4 regions of the Planococcus sp. VCh962 genome follow, and region 1 is predicted to be linked to each of the others. Evidence: riboswitches for the same ligand, from Rfam matches in the RefSeq annotation. Region 1 holds a riboswitch; each other region holds the start of a gene.
What was found. A riboswitch is a leader RNA that binds a small molecule or an ion and turns the genes downstream of it on or off. The one in region 1 is predicted to bind S-adenosylmethionine.

Region 1 (4,214 bases):
CGCAGCACCGATCCACTTTTCTTCAAGTTGCCGACGAATTCCTTCGACAATTTGCGCTGTGAAATGGTATTCAGGAAACTCCGTGTCGTTTTATGCTGCGGTTTTGAAAACAGTTCAATTACCGGGCCGCCTTCCACGATTTCCCCGCCGTCCATCACATAGACGTGGTCACATATCTTTTGGATGACATGCATTTCGTGGGTGATCAGCAAAATGGTGATGCCGAATTCTGCATTGATCTTCAGCAGCAAATCCAGAATCGATTCAGTGGTTTCAGGATCGAGCGCACTGGTCGCTTCATCGCTGAGCAAAACATCCGGCTCTTGTGCAAGAGCGCGGGCAATGGCGACACGCTGTTTCTGTCCGCCTGACAACTGGGCCGGATAGGCATTTTTCTTTTCCGTCAAACCGACAATGTCCAAATACTTTTCCACTCGCTTTGGAATTTCCACAGCTTCCACCCCGATCAGCTTCAAGGGAATGGCGATGTTCTCTTCGACTGTAGCTGTCCGCAGCAAATTAAAGCCTTGGAAAATCATGCCGATGTTTTTGCGTTCTTCCAATAGTTCGCTTTTCGAAAGCTCCGTAAACTCCCGGTCATTCAGCCGGACTTTTCCGGTGGTCGGAGCCTCCAGTAAATTCACACAGCGGATCAACGTACTTTTCCCGGCTCCGCTATAGCCGATGACACCATGGATTTCCCCTTTTTTCACATGCAGCGATACATCATTCACTGCCCGGATCATCCCTTTTTTCGATTTAAATTCTTTTGAAACGTTCTCTAGTTGAATCATGCTCGTTACACTTCCTTCTAAATAGGAAAGGCCCGTGGCATAAATGCCACGCGGCTCTCCGAATTTTACCAGATTGGCAATACAGACCCATCAAATTCTTCTTCGATAAAGGCTTTGACCTTATCAGACTGATAAGCCGCGTTCAGCTTTTCAAGAACCGCATCGTCTTTATTCTCTTCTCTTACCACAATGTGATTGACGTATGGAGAGTCGCTAGATTCCAGCAAAATTGAATCTTCCAGCGTGTTTAATCCGGCTTCAATCGCCCAGTTTGTATTGATGGCCGCTGCATCCAGTTCACTTAACTGCTTCGGAATCTGTGCTGCTTCCAATTCGATGAATTCAAGTTCCAGCGGATTTTCTTCTACATCAAAAACCGATGCCGTTTCTTCCGTTCCTTCTTTCAGCGTGATGATTCCCGCTTCTTCCAGGATGAACAGGGCACGGGCGCCGTTCGTCGGATCATTCGGCAAGCCGAAAGTGGAGCCTTTTGGCAACTTCTCAATAGAGTCATATTCGTTTGAATAAACCCCCATCGGATTTAGAATCGTTGTAGCGCCGGCTACCAAATTTGTTCCGTGGTCAGCATTGAAAGCTTCCAAGAATGGTTTATGCTGATAGCTATTCACATCCAAATCGCCTTCGGACAGTGCTGTGTTCGGCAATACATAATCCGTAAAGACTTTCAGTTCAATTTCCAGGCCATCTTCTTTCGCCACTTCCGATACCACTTCCATGATTTGCTCATGGGGACCTGAAGTAACGCCAACCACTAATTTTTCCTCACTCAATTCAGTTGATTCGGCATTGCCGCTGCATCCTGCCAATAAACCTGCTGATAAAGTTAACGCTGTAAAGATTCCAAGTTTTTCCATTTTAATATCCCCCAATAGTTTTTTAAGCCCGAAATACGAAAAAGCCTCTCTTTCCATAAAGAAAGAGAGGCACAAATTTATCGTAAAATTCATCCTCTCTTATCTTTCAGAACCTTTCAGTTCTGCTGGATGTAGCACCTTTCCATGTGATTAACATAGATGGTTGCCGAGCTTCATAGGGCCAGTCCCTCCGCTACTCTTGATAAGAGATTTAGTTGCTTATTCAATTGCGAAACCTTATTGATTAATTTAGCCTATCAATATGCCAAAGTCAATGTTTTCTTAATATTATTTTTTTACTAATTATATACCGAAATGAAAATTCATTTTCAATTCAGCTTATTCCTTTCATGAACGGCAACAATCCGTTAAGCCGTAAAACACTATTTAGCGCTGCAATCGGGTCCAAACATTCACAATTCTTTACACTCTCTTTGCATTCTCTTATCAATCTTTTGAGATACTGTTCTTAGCAAGCAAAAGAAAAAAAGCTATCCCAAAAGCCAATAAAACAGCTTCCAGGATACCTTTTTCATTCATCAGTTATTCAGTTTCTTCGATTGGTTCGTCGATTGGTTCTTCGATTGGTTCTTCGATCGGTTCTACAACTGGTACTTCAACTGGTTTTACAGTTGGCTTGTTCAAGTAATTGTAATCAGCTGGATCAATCGGCGTGAATCCTTCAGGCGTATAGAATCTCAGCAAGTCGCCATTGACTACCCGGTCTGACAACTGCAATTCGTAATTTCCGTACTGTTGGAGTTTTTGCGCTTGTTCCAACTGATCTTCTTCGATTGGCAAACCGGTTTCTGGGTCATAGAAGGTGTCACCGATTGAATAGATCTCCGGGCTGGCATAATCGCCATTTCTGAAAGTGACCAGTTCTTCATGCTCCTCGGACAACAGATCTGTACCAAATTGGATATAATCCTGTGTTTCCACTCCAAGCAAATGCATCACAGTCGGCAGAAGGTCGATTTGGCCGCCATACGTATGGTTGATGCCGCCTTCCATGCCTGGCACGTGGATGAACAGCGGAACCCGCTGCAGCTTGGTGTTTTCAACCGGTGTGATTTCTTTAGAAAGCACTTGTTCCATCGCTTTATTGTGATTGTCAGAAATTCCGTAATGGTCGCCGTACATCACAATCATGGTGTTATCCGCTAAACCGGATTGTTCCAGATCTGCAAAGAACTGCTGAAGCGCTTCGTCTGCGTAGCGCGCCGTCTGGAAATAATTATCGACGCTTGCATCGCCAGTGGTGCCTTTTTCAATCGTCGTCAACTCCTGATCGATTTTATAAGGGAAATGATGCGACACTGTGATGAATTTCGAATAAAAAGGTTCCGGCAAGGTCTTTAAAAGTTCCGCTGACTGGTCAAAGAACGGCTTATCCATTACGCCATATTCAGCCATATCCGCTTCTGTCAGGCCGGTATAAGACTCAATATCAAAGAAATGGTCATAGCCGAAAGATTTATAGATTTCAGAGCGGTTCCAGAACGTTCCATTGTTGCCGTGGAATACCGCTGAAGTGTAGCCCTTGTCCTTTAAAATGGCCGGAGCTGACTGGTACGTATTATCACCTTTGGTAATAAAGGCCGAACCTTTCGACAATCCGAATAGCGAGTTTTCCAGCAGGAATTCCGCATCCGCTGTTTTGCCTTGAGCGGTTTGATGGAAGAAATTATCGAAATACAGGGTATTTTTATCTTTGATCATCGAGTTTAAAAACGGAGTCACTTCTTCCCCGTTCAATTTGTAATCCATCAGAAATGTCTGCATCGATTCCAGATGCAAGTAAACGACATTCATTCCTTCAGCTGCACCGAAATATGCTTCATTCGGAGTCGCATGATTGGATTTCGTGTAGTTCAACACTTCTGTAACTTCATCGCTGTCCGCCAGCACTCGTTGTGAAGAGGATTTCAGCGTTTCAACTGTGTCATAAAGAGCGTAATTGTACATGCCCAAATACTTCACGATATAAGCCCGGTCAAAGCCGCGGGTCAGTAATTGCGGACGGTCTCCTTCGGCCAAGCCCAGATTGAAGAACGAAATGGCCAACGCGAACGTGATGACCGGAATAACCGCTTTTTTCCGAATGTTCCGGGACTCTTTTTCGACTCTTTTCGAGAACACCAGATATGCCAGTAAAATGACATCTACAAAGAAAAGAATATCGGTCGGCTGTATCAACGTAGCAATGCTGCCACCTAAATCCCCGAAATTCTGCGTCTGGAACAAAGTCGGCAATGTGATGAAATCACTGAAGAACCGATAGTAGACCACATTCGCATACAAAAAGAAAGACATCAGGAAGTAAATCACTAGAAGCGATATGTACTTTCGTGTTCCTTTAAATAACAGCGACAGGCTTAAAAGCAATAGCGCGGATCCGAGGGGGTTGATAAACAGCAGGAACTCTTGGAGGAATCCATCGACATCCAATTTAAATTGTGTTTTTTGGGACAAGTAGGTCTTTAGCCAAAGCATAACTACAGCTAAGAGAAAAAGAGGCACATACTTGTTGAAATTTTTGTTT
Region 2 (4,214 bases), on a different contig from region 1:
AATCCGTTATAAATTATTCATCATGATGAGTGAAATTATTATATCCGTTTTCGCAAAGAAATAAAGAAAGGCAAACTTTTTATTGCTAATCATTAAAATTCATATTTTTAAGTATAGAGTTTTGGATAAAATAATTTCAATCTTATCGAGTAGCAAAAAATTTTTCACTTATTATTATAGTTAAAATTGCTGGCTTCAATGCCGTTCGGAAATTTCTTTAATTCTTCAGGCAACGATAAAATTAGCATGGACCTTTTTGTTTTTAAAATGTTGTAGACTAGCTGTTGATTACTAATTATAATTAGAAAAATAGGAATTTTTAATCACTTGTGTGTGAGGCTTTATAATTACCTTGATTAGAATTATATGTTAATACGTTGAAAGAAAAAGAAAAGACGTTAGGAAAAGAGGGGATCAACAGGATGAAATGGCTGCCTACACGAAAGAATAAAATTGAAGCTTTTTGGAAATGGTTCGAGGAGAATGAGGGAATTTACTTTGAGTTGGCTGAAGAAAATAGGGAAGAGCTTTTTGATGAATTGCAGCAAAAGCTTCAGAAAGTGAATAAGCATCTCGTTTTTGAGTTCAGTGCTGAGCCGGAGAACGGCAAACGCGAATTTATTATCAGTGCGGACGGCATAGTAGAGGGTTTTGAAGCGGTGTTTGATTTGCAGGAAACTGCTCCGGAACTTGAACGCTTTGAAATCATTGCTTTCAGGCAGCCTTCAGAAGAAGAGTTCAGTGTTTATTATGGAAAAAGGGAATTGACATGGGAGGATGTCTATTATACAGCGCTTCAGGATGTAGAGCAGGAAGAAGTCAATATGATGCTTTATATCAAAGGGCTGACAGAAGAAAATGAGGAGGAAATTATTCCGATTGTCTTCATCCTTCTGGACTCGGTGATCGGCGAATACAATATGGGAGTGCATGTTGGAAGCGTCGAGTTCCACCCGTTTGAAGATCAGCCAAACATTCGGCCGCTCTATACTTTAAAAGAGTTTTTCCCGGTGGAAAGTATATGAAATCGGTTGGGTGAATAAACCTTAAAAGCTTTGTTGAAGATGGAACTGGAGGAATTGAATGCATGGGAACAAATTACTCGCATAAATCATTTTTTCTGACAGGAAAAACTCTTCCAATGTCGTATATTAGGTAGTAATGCAAAAATGGAGGTGCTGTAAGATGAGGAAGAGAGTCGTGACTTCACTTTTCGTCGTTGCTGTAGCTGCGTTATATAAAGGGGCGTTGTGGAATTTCAGCAGCCAGAGCAAGAAACAAATTGACCAGCAGCTGGCAAAGGTTCCGGATGCAGAGCCGCGTGAAATAACAGAGGATATGCTGGAGCCGCTTCCAGCACCTGTGAAAAAATGGCTGACCCATGTCGGGATTGTCGGCAAGGACCAAATCCGTACTATTTTTCTTAGGCAAACCGGCTGGATGAGGTTGAAGCCCGAACAGCAGGAGTGGATAAAAGCGGAAGCGGAACAGACCGTTACGACCGATCCGCCGTCGTTTACCTGGACAGTGAAAATGAACATGCTGCCTTTTGTCCAAGTTGTGGGCCGGGACAGTTTCGAATCAGGAAAAGCTGACATGCTGGTTAAAGCAGGAGGGCTGTTTCCGCTTACCCGAGTAGCTGATAATGAAAAAACGGATCAGTCGGCATTGCAGCGGTATTTAATGGAAGTGTCCTGGTATCCGACAGCCGCCCTCAGCCCCTATATCAACTGGGAAGAAATTGATGAAAATACAGCCAAGGCCACCATGGATTATCAAGGGGTATCGGGATCGGCAATATATCATTTTAAGGAAGACGGAGAGCTGCAGAAAATTGTCGCCCATCGCTACAAAGACAATAGCCCGGAAGCGCCACTTGTGCCGTGCGTGGCTGAAATCAAAGAGCATCACAGCGCTGGCGGAATCAAAGTCCCTTCAAAGATCGAAATTACGTGGCAGCTGGAAGATGGAGATTTTACCTGGTACAAATTCGAGGTCCACGCAGCGGAATTTGATCCAATTCAAGCGGCAAAAAACACACCTCTTTGATAAATCACTCTTCAACACAGAAAGTTCAATCTTTTTAGATAAATCAACTTGACCTGAAGCCTGGATACAGGTAGGATTTGAAGATATAAAGAGAAACTTCAATCAGTGGGGATCTTACTCCACTGATGGTTAGTTGAATCAATCGGACTTTTACGGTCAGTCGGCTTCCCGCTTGCCAAAGCGGGAGCCATACTGCCCGTTAAAGTGGAATAAAGAGAAACATCAGTCAAAGGAATCGCCACTCATTGCCGTTAACATCGAATCATAACTGAATAGTGAATTCTTATCGAGAGAAGTCGAGGGACTGGCCCTATGACGCTTCAGCAACCAGCCATTAATGGTCAGGTGCTAAATCCAGCAGGCATGCAAATGTCTGGCAGATGAAAAGGAACGAGTTTATTAATCGTAAAGCCTTCTTTTTCAAAGATGGCTTTTTTTGTATATTTAGGAGGGTGAAGAGCATGGGTTTACTAGATGAGCTAAAGACGAGAATACTGACGGCAGACGGCGCGATGGGAACCCTATTGTATTCTTACGGCATCGAATACTGCAATGAGGAATTGAATTTGCAGCGGCCGGAAATCATTGAAAAGATTCACCAGGAATACATTCAGGCAGGTGCGGACATTATCCAAACCAATACGTATGGCGGCAATGCCTTAAAACTTGCGCGCTATGGATTGGAACATCAAGTCAAAGAGATCAACGAAGCGGCTATTCGCATCGCGAAAAGAGCAGCTGCCGCCGGCGACCAATTTGTTTTTGGGACAATTGGCGGCATCCGGGGCATCCGGAAAAGCGATGCCACTCTGCAGGAAATCATCGCGATGGTGGATCAGCAAGCAGGATATTTACTGGCGGGAGACCCGGATGCCTTGCTGCTTGAGACTTATTATGATTTTGAAGAACTGGCTGCGACCGTCAGCCATTTACGGAAAGTGACCGATGTGCCGCTGATTGCCCAAGTGTCGATGCACGAGCCGGGCATTTTGCAAAACGGCATGGCTTTGAATGATGCCCTGCACCAGCTGGAAGGATTAGGTGCGGACATTGTCGGTGTCAATTGCCGTTTGGGGCCGCATCATACGATCCAGGCGCTGGAAGAAGTATCGTTGCCGGAAAAAGCGTTCCTTTCGGCTTATCCGAACGCCAGCTTACTGGATCTTGAAAATGGCCGTGTGGTCTATGAGTCGGAAGCTGATTATTTCGGGCGTGCAGGATTATTATTAAGAGAAGAAGGCGCGCGCCTGATTGGCGGCTGTTGCGGCACCACGCCAAAGCACATCGAAGCGCTGAAAAAGCGCATCGGCAATTTAAAACCGATTACCCAAAAAGAAGTGATAAAGAAAAAGCCGATTGTTATTCGCGAAGCAGAAGCACTGGAAGTAGCACCGCTTCATGAAAAAGCGAAAACGGAACGCACCATTATTGTGGAGCTGGATACACCGAAACATTTGGATATTACAAAGTTCATTGAAGGTTCAAAAGCGCTGAATGCAGCAGGTGTGGACGCAGTTACGATGGCGGACAATTCACTCGCTTCTCCAAGAGTCAGCAATCTGGCAATGGGATCCATCTTGAAACACCAGGAACAAATCCGCCCTCTTGCACATATTACATGCCGCGACCGGAATTTGATCGGCTTGCAGTCGCATTTGATGGGACTCGATGCATTGGGAATCCATGATATTCTTGCAGTAACAGGAGACCCGACAAAAGTGGGGGATTTTCCTGGGGCGACAAGTGTTTATGATGTCTCGAGCCTGGAATTGATCCAGTTGATCAAAAAGCTGAATGAAGGCATTTCATTTTCCGGTAAACCGCTGCGCAAAAAAGCGAACTTCTCCGTAGCTGCCGCATTTAATCCGAATGTCCGCGTTTTAGACCGGGCAGTCGCGCGGCTTGAAAAGAAAATAGAAAGCGGGGCGGATTATTTCATTTCGCAGCCGGTTTACACAAAAGAGAAAATCGTTGAAATCTATGAAGCGACAAAGCATTTGAAAACCCCTATTTTCCTCGGAGTGATGCCTTTGACCAGTATCCGCAGTGCCGAATTCCTGCATAATGAAGTGCCTGGCATCAAGTTGTCGGAAGATGCACTGGAGCGGATGCGTGCTTGCGGCAATGATAAAGACCGCGCTACCAAAGAAGGCATCCAGATTGCA
Region 3 (4,214 bases), on a different contig from region 1:
AGGTATTACCGGTTAAAAGGCGAGAACGTTTTATATGTCTCAGGCAGCGACTGCAACGGGACGCCGATTGCCATTCGGGCCAATCAAGAAGGAAAGACCATAAAAGAGGTAGCAGACCATTATCACCAAGAATTTTCAAATGATTTTTCCCGGCTCGGATTCACCTATGATATCTACACAAGGACAGATGGTTTTTTTCATCATCAAACGGTCCAAAAAATATTTTTAACTTTGATGGATAATGGCCATATCTATAAAAAGGAAATTGATCAGATGTATTGTGAATACGACCAGCAATTTCTTCCAGATCGATATGTAGAAGGAATTTGCCCAGTCTGTTCACACACTTCCCGTGGAGACCAATGTGACAACTGTTCCACGATTTTGGATCCGTTGGATTTATTGGAGCCGAAATGTAAAATCTGCGGGAATGTCCCGACCGTGAAAAAGACGGAACACTTCTATTTCGCGTTAAGTGCTTTTCAGGAAGAACTTGCGGCTTACGTCAGAGAAGCAAAAAAGAAGAATGCCTGGCGCGAAAATGCAATCCATTTATCCGAACGTTATTTGAAAGAAGGGCTGCTGGACCGGGCCGTATCAAGGGATTTGCCGAATGGCGTGCCCTTGCCGGTAAAAGGCTATGAGGATAAAAAGGTCTATGTCTGGATAGAAGCTGTTTCGGGTTATTATTCAGCCAGCCGGCAATGGGCAGAAGAAAAACAGCAGGATGATCAGGAGTATTGGCAGGAAGAAACTATTGCTTACTACGTACACGGCAAAGACAACATCCCTTTTCATTCCATTATCTGGCCAGCTATTTTAAAAGGGATCGGGGTTGAAGGGCTGCCGACTCACATTGTGTCCAATGAATACTTAACGCTTGAAAAGCGAAAAATATCGACGAGTAAAAACTGGGCGGTTTGGGTCCCGGATATTCTGGAGAGGTATGATCCGGATTCGATCCGTTATTTCCTGTCGATCAATGCACCGGAAAACCGGGATACGGATTTTTCCTGGAGGGAATTCATTTATAGCCATAACAGTGAACTGTTAGGTGCATATGGGAATTTTATCAACCGCACCCTCAAATTTATTGAAAAAAGCTATGAAGGAAGGATCCCGAAAGCGGAAATAGAACCGGATTTAAAACGTAGAATTGAAGGGCTATATGAGAGCGTGGGCCAAAAAATAGAGGATGCTCATTTTAAACAAGGAATTGAAGAAGTTTTCTCCTTTATCCGATATGCCAATAAATACTTTGATGAAAAAGAACCTTGGAAGGAATTAAAGCAAAATCGAGCTTCTTGCGACCAAACGATTGCCAATTGCGTGCTGATTATCACCAATGTCATTCAATTATTGAACCCGTTTTTGCCGTTTTCAACTGAAAAAGTAAAAGGAATATTAGAAATCGAGAAGTTGACTTGGGAGTATACAACTTGCGAAGCAGAAGAAATATCGAATATCAAGCCCTTGTTTGAAAGATATGATGTGAAAAGAATTGAAGAAGAGCTAGACAAGCTAATTCGTCACTCCAAATCAAGTTAAGAGGTATTTCACTTAATGCTGCAAACGAATAAAAGTCGAAGAACACTAATGAAGAAAAAAGCAGCTGCAACCTAGGTGATACTAGCAACTTAAATATACTGGCTCGACCGCATGAGAGGGGAAAGCCCTTGCAGAGCTTGAATTCGGAACAACGAATAATCTTCCAGTGCCAGAAGGAAAATGATCGGGTCCATTCAAGGATAGGGCTGGAGTAGAATGGAAATTGAGCAATGAAAAATAGTAATGTAAATTCTTTCAAGCAATGTTTTAAAATTAAGGTAAAAGTAAAAAAAATCAAAAATTAGTTGACTTTTAAATTAATCTTATTGTATGATAATTCCCAATGGTTCGATTGATTGAAAATTTGTACATTTAAAAGTGAATAGTACTCTTATCAAGAGCGGCGGAGGGAATAGGCCCTGTGAAGCCCGGCAACCACCAGAATTATATTCTGGTAAGGTGCTAAATCCTACTGATTCGAAGGAATCGGAAAGATAAGAGGAGGATTTATTGCCCTCTTCTTAATTGAAGGGGGCTTTTTGTATGTTCAATCTAAAAAAGGAGGAAAGTCTATTTGGTAAAACCTAGTAAGCGAATTGGTTAAGTCTTCAAAACTTTAAAGAAAAAATAAAACTTATTTTAGGAGGAATCGGAATGAAGAAAATTATTGCATTGGTTTTGTTTATTGTAAGTGCGTCACTTATCCTGACGGCTTGTTCAAATGCACAAGGGGAAGAACAAGGAAAGTTGAAAAAGGTAGTTCTTGATTATGCATATTACTCACCTACGAGTTTGGCTTTAAAGGAGTTTGGATGGGCAGAAGAAATTTTTGAAGAAGAAGGCATTGAGGTTGAATGGGTTCTTAGCCAAGGAAGCAATAAGGCTTTGGAATTTTTAAATTCTAAAAGCGTGGATTTTGGCTCTACTGCGGGAGCAGCGGCATTAATCGCAAAATCGAATGGGTCACCGATCGAGTCGGTTTATATTTATTCGAAACCAGAATGGACTGCATTGGTAGCGACAGGAGATTCGCCGATAAAAACAGTCGAAGATTTGAAAGGAAAGAAAGTTGCCGCAACTTTAGGGACGGATCCGTATATCTTCCTTCTGCGCTCACTGCAGGAAGCCGGTCTTTCATCGAAGGACTTGGAAATTGTGAATTTACAGCATGCGGATGGTGCCAATGCCTTGTTAACTGGACAGGTGGATGCGTGGGCAGGCCTTGACCCGCATATGGCGAGAGTTGAAGTTGATTCTGGTGCAAATTTATTTGTGCGTGATCACGATAAAAATACATATGGCACATTGAATGTGCGATCAGAGTTCGCAGAACAGAATCCGGAAGTTGTAGAAAAAGTAATTGAGGTATATGAAAAAGCACGGAAATGGGTTGTGGAAAATCCGGATGAAGCAGCTGAAATCTTAGCAAAGCAAGCGGACATGAAGTTGGAAGTGGCGAAGAAGAGCATCGAGCGAAATGATTTTTCTGACCCGATTCCCGGTAATAAACAAATCGAGGCACTAAAAGAGGCAGGCGAAGTCTTGAAGGCAGAAAATGTGATCAAAAGCGATCAAGATATCGAAAAAACAGTGAATGAATTAATCATTGATCGATTTGCCAAAAAAGTGATCGCAACAGAATAGGGGGACGAGTTGGATGACGGTCAATGCTAAAACAAACGAATTTCTGATAGAGAAAAATAAAAAGTCAAAATCCCATGCAGATTCAACTAAAGCAAGAGGCCTTGTACTCGGCTCGGTATTGCCGATCGCTCTTTTGGTCGCATGGGAAGCGGCCGCCCGTTTTGGCTTGATAGACACCTATGTTTTTCCGGCCCCTACCACTATTTTTCAAAAGATTTTAGAAATGGCCCAAGATGGAACCCTTTGGGGGCATATCGGCATTACTTTTCTTCGGGTATTGATCGGATTTTTTGCCGGGGCTTTCACAGCGCTTGTATTGGGCTCTTTCGTAGGTTATTTCAAATGGTTTGAACAGCTTGTGGATCCATTAATCCAAGCCTTCAGATCCATCCCTTCCCTTGCCTGGGTGCCATTATTCATTTTATGGATGGGAATCGGAGAACCATCCAAAGTGCTGTTAATTGCGGTCGGTGTTTTCTTTCCGGTGTATTTGAATATCGTCTCTGGTATTCAAGGGGTAGACCGGAAGCTGATAGAAGTAGGAAAGATTTATCACTTTACTTCATTCCAAATTGTGCGCCGCATCATTTTGCCGGCTTCGCTGCCGTCTTTTCTTGTAGGTTTGCGCAGCGGCGTCGGTTTAGGTTGGATGTTCGTAGTTGCTGCTGAATTAATGGGTGCCGGCCAAGGACTCGGCTATTTACTGGTTGTAGGCCAGAATACGTATTCGCCTGAACTTATCATGGCAAGCATCATCCTGTTTGCCATACTCGGGAAAGCCACGGACGCTCTCTTGAAAGGGTTAGAAGCACGTGCATTGAGATGGCAGGATAATTTACAGAACCAACAATAAGAGGAGTGGTCAAGATGTTGGAAGTGAAAGAGGCCTCAAGAACGTTCAATAACGGACTGGCTGGATTCAAAAATCTGTCCTTTTCTATTCAAGAAGGTGAGACCGTTGGCATTCTGGGAACGAGTGGGTGCGGGAAAAGTACTCTTCTTCGGGTTTTGTCTGGGCTGGA
Region 4 (4,214 bases), on a different contig from region 1:
CAAACATTGTCTTCTTATATACGATAGGAAAAGAACGATGGTTTCGTTAATTTGAAATAATTTCCTGTTCGTTTGTTCAATTCAAGTTGGCAAACAAAAAAGAGCGAAGAAGCGCTTTTTTGAGCGCCTTTCCCTCTTTTGCTCTCGTTGCTGTTAATTGTTCACTGTTACAGGTACACGCGTATATTGCTTTCCGGGATGAGCCGGTGATAGATGCGCACCTTCCCCAAACAAAGCATCCCGCAAAGAATCCCCTTCATATTCTTTTTGAACGAGCCCCCGCTCCTGAAGGATCGGCACGACAAGATCGATAAAATCCTCAAAAGTTCCAGGGGTGATGGCGTAAGCGATATTAAAACCGTCAACGCCCGTTTCGGTCACCCACTTTTCAAGCGTATCAGCTACTTGCTCTGGCGATCCGACAGTGAAAGGCCCAAGTCCTCCGATGCCGACATATTCCTTAACGTCGTTGACCGTCGGTTTTCTTCCTGGCAGAATTTTGGTGAAGTTTTCTAAAGCAGATTGAATGGCATCATTTTCAATGTACTCAAGCGGCTGATCTGGCGCATAATTGGACAAATCAATTCCAGTCCACCCCCCAAATAATGCCAAGGCACCTTCATGGCTGATATGTTTTTTATAATCGTTGTATTTTTCAATTGCTTCTTGTTCCGTTTTTCCGACAATCGGGGTAAGCAGCGTCAGAATCTTGACGTCATCTTTATTCCGGCCGGAATTTTCCACTTCGGTGCGTATCTTGTTGACCGTTTGTTTCGCCAGTTCCATATTTGGCGGACCGATGAAGACACATTCAGCATGTTTCCCGGCAAAAGCTACACCTTTTTTAGAAGCGCCTGCCTGATAAAGGACAGGAGTCCGCTGTCTGGAAGGTTCCGTTAAATGGGCACCCGGCACTTTATAATATTTCCCTTCATGCCGGATATCATGCACTTTTTCAGGGTCTGTATATATGCCATTCACTTTATCCAGCAGCACGGCATCTTCTTCCCAACTGGATTCCCATAATTTATAGCACACTTCCAAATACTCTTCAGCAATATCATAACGCTCATCATGCTTGATTTGGTCGTCCAGCCCGATATTGACAGCCGCGCTCTTGAGATAAGACGTCACGATGTTCCAGCCGATGCGGCCTTTTGTTAAATGATCCAGCGTAGAAATCCGGCGGGCAAAAGGATAAGGATGTTCATGGGTGACAGAAGCTGTGACACCGAAACCCAAATGTTTCGTGACTGCCGACATAAGCGGTACGACAAGCAGCGGATCGTTGACTGGAGACTGTGCACCTTGCCGGACTGCGGCATCTCTCGACCCATTATAGACATCATATGTACCGAGGACATCTGCTATAAAGATAGCATCAAACTTCCCTTTTTCCAATAGCTTCGCCAATTCTATCCAATATTCGCTGTCTTTGTATTTATGCGATTGATCTTCGGGATGGGTCCAGAGCCCAGGTGATTGATGTCCAGCACAATTCATATCAAATGCATTTAAATAAATCCGTTTGTTTGTCATATAGATCCGCTCCTTTGTGTGCACCGTTTTTGGTGTTTCAACTAATCTTTTTAACACAATGATTGATGTGAGGATTGATATTGCCCTTTCTTTATATGTACTTGCCGTATTTAAGTTTGAGGACCATGAACAAAATAAAAAACCTCCTTTTCTCGGCTAAAGAGAAAAGAAGGTTGTATATGTACACAATCCCGCTCTTATCTCCCAAGAATAAAATTCTTGCTGGATTTAGCACCTTTCTGACAAATGTCAGAGGTTGCTGAAGCGTCAATGGGCCAGTCCCTCGGCTTCTCTGGATAAGATTATTAAATTAAAAATAATCATAATATTAAATCTATTGAAAGTCAATCTATATCGTAAAATTAATTTATTTACCTTATAAGTCTTATCACATTAGTCGGTATAAGCGATGAATAACGGATGCTTTTTTAATATTCTAGAAGAGAAAGCCCTCTAACTCGCGGCTTTTTTATTGGAAGTAAGTGCCTTGCTCGATTTCTTCTAAAAGATCTTTATTCGATTAATAAGTAAAGAAGGTTTAACTTATAGCCGGGTTAGGGAAAGACACAAGAATAACGATAATAAAGAAAGAGGTTGGATAATATGCCAAGAATTGCAGTAGAACATCCGTTTACAGACATTCAACAAGCCCTAAGAAACAGAGGTTATCAGGCAGACATGCTTGATCAGAAAACAAAAGCCGCCCATTATGATGCGCTGGTAGTCCGCAGCTTGGAGAGCTATGACCATCTTCGCTTTAAAGGATCTCTGGTAGAAGTGAGTGGGCGCACGGTTAACGAAATTGTAGCCGAAGTGGAAGAACGTTTGCAGCGCGCCGGAAAAATTCAAGGCCAGCCAGATGCAGCCAAAAGTGAATCGGGCAGCGGATTTTTCGCAGGCCTCTTAAGCGGAGCGGCAATTGGATCGGCAATAGCCCTTCTTCTAGCACCGAAAAGCGGCAAAGAACTTCAAGTGACCGTTAAAGAAAAATTGGCAAGCGGCAATGCCGGCAGTGATGGAAGCGGAAAACTGAGCCAAGTAAAAGAAAAAGCAGCCGACTTGGCTAATCAGGCAAAAGAAAAGGCCACCGAAGCCACTTCTCAAGTTAAAGGGAAAGTTTCCAGCTCTTCCAACGATCAGCAAGGCACTGAAACTTCAAGAGATTCTTCATCATTGAATTAAAATAACGAGGATAAAAAAGCCGAAGAGTCCACTTTCTAGTGGACTCTTCGGCTTTTCACTTATGGCAGCTTGTCTGCTTGATCCTGCATCAAACGAATCTCCTGTCCGAAGAAATCGTTCGGTTCCGTGGATGTTCTGACAGAATGGAAGACACCAATTTCTTTACAATAGGCTGTTGCGATGAGAGCATTTCATTTTTGTCTTGGCTGGTTGCGATCAACCTGCCTTTTTCCATGACTGCTAAAGCATCCGAAATGGAATAGGCAGCTCTAATATCATGGGTGATAAAGAGATAAGAAAGGCCATAGGCTGATTTCAGCTCATTTAATAAGTTCAGGATATTTGTTTGGTTCACCATATCGAGACTGCTGACGGATTCATCCAGGACCATCAATTTCGGCTTTAAAGCGATCGCTCTGGCAATATTGATCCGCTGCAATTGCCCACCGCTGAACTGCCGGGGGTATTTTTTCATGTCTTCCGCATCCAGCCCTACCATCTCCAATAAATGCGCAATCGTTCGTTTCATCTCCGATGCCGACAGCCTTTCGTAGTTTTCCAAGGGCTCCCCGATAATCTTTTCCGCCGTCATGCGCGGATTCACCGATGAATAACTATCCTGAAAGACCACTTGAAGATCTCTTCTGAGACGTTTTCGGGTAATAGAATCCATTGTATAAATGTCTTGGCCTTGGAAAATGACTTTTCCTTCTTTCGGCTGCTCTACCCCTAGAATGACTTTGCCTAACGTGCTCTTGCCTGCCCCACTTGTTCCAAGAAGCCCCAAACACGTCCCTTCTTCGATATTAAGAGACACCTCGGAAAGAACCGGTGATGCTCTTTCCTTGCGCCAAAAAGAACGGGTCGGGCCGTATGCATGTGTAACACTTTTGACTTCCAGTAAACTCATAGACTACCGCCTTTCCGCTCGTTCCCTGCCGATTCTATATAACCAGTTTTTTCAATTGTTCGTTTATCGGCAAAACAGGTCTGGCTTGGAGCAGTTTTTTTGTATAGATATGCTGAGGGTGATCGAACAGTTGGAAGACATCTGCTTTTTCCACAATCCGGCCCTTTTGCATCACGGCCACTTCGTCGGCCAGTTCTGAAATTACCCCTAAGTCATGTGAAATCAGCAAGATTGAAGTGCCGCATTCCGTCCGGAGCCGATCCAGTTCCTTAAGCACTTGCATCTGATTGGTCACATCAAGGGCTGTTGTCGGCTCGTCTGCTATCACGACTGATGGGCGCAGGCACATCAAAATCGCGATCATGACGCGCTGGAGCATCCCGCCGCTCAGCTGAAAAGGATATTTCCTCATAATCTTGGCCGGTTCTTGCAGATTCAACACTTCCAGAGAAGAAACCGCCAATTCGCTTGCCTGTTTCTTAGTCAGGTCTGTATGGCTCCGGATGGTTTCAATAAATTGGTTGCCGATGGTGAATACAGGCGTAAAAGCGTTCATCGGATTTTGCATGATGTATCCGATCTC

Region 2: another riboswitch for S-adenosylmethionine. It lies ahead of AC3AQ9_RS13100 (bifunctional homocysteine S-methyltransferase/methylenetetrahydrofolate reductase); the one in region 1 lies ahead of AC3AQ9_RS15420 (MetQ/NlpA family ABC transporter substrate-binding protein).
Region 3: another riboswitch for S-adenosylmethionine. It lies ahead of AC3AQ9_RS04620 (aliphatic sulfonate ABC transporter substrate-binding protein); the one in region 1 lies ahead of AC3AQ9_RS15420 (MetQ/NlpA family ABC transporter substrate-binding protein).
Region 4: another riboswitch for S-adenosylmethionine. It lies ahead of AC3AQ9_RS04445 (LLM class flavin-dependent oxidoreductase); the one in region 1 lies ahead of AC3AQ9_RS15420 (MetQ/NlpA family ABC transporter substrate-binding protein).

Annotation. Positions count from the first base shown of each region.
Region 1 is NZ_JBYLHS010000006.1:104,798-109,011, reverse strand. It holds gene AC3AQ9_RS15425 (methionine ABC transporter ATP-binding protein) at 1-794, opposite strand, end outside; gene AC3AQ9_RS15420 (MetQ/NlpA family ABC transporter substrate-binding protein) at 860-1,669, opposite strand; SAM riboswitch class I at 1,766-1,878, opposite strand; gene ltaS (lipoteichoic acid synthase) at 2,213-4,214, opposite strand, start outside.
Region 2 is NZ_JBYLHS010000004.1:89,371-93,584, forward strand. It holds gene AC3AQ9_RS13090 (hypothetical protein) at 423-1,025, shown strand; gene AC3AQ9_RS13095 (DUF6920 family protein) at 1,186-2,049, shown strand; SAM riboswitch class I at 2,330-2,436, shown strand; gene AC3AQ9_RS13100 (bifunctional homocysteine S-methyltransferase/methylenetetrahydrofolate reductase) at 2,511-4,214, shown strand, end outside.
Region 3 is NZ_JBYLHS010000001.1:913,911-918,124, reverse strand. It holds gene metG (methionine--tRNA ligase) at 1-1,548, shown strand, start outside; SAM riboswitch class I at 1,937-2,049, shown strand; gene AC3AQ9_RS04620 (aliphatic sulfonate ABC transporter substrate-binding protein) at 2,203-3,192, shown strand; gene AC3AQ9_RS04615 (ABC transporter permease) at 3,206-4,045, shown strand; gene AC3AQ9_RS04610 (ABC transporter ATP-binding protein) at 4,060-4,214, shown strand, end outside.
Region 4 is NZ_JBYLHS010000001.1:886,413-890,626, forward strand. It holds gene AC3AQ9_RS04445 (LLM class flavin-dependent oxidoreductase) at 154-1,539, opposite strand; SAM riboswitch class I at 1,734-1,842, opposite strand; gene AC3AQ9_RS04450 (YkuS family protein) at 2,143-2,721, shown strand; gene nikE (nickel import ATP-binding protein NikE) at 2,810-3,631, opposite strand; gene nikD (nickel import ATP-binding protein NikD) at 3,666-4,214, opposite strand, start outside.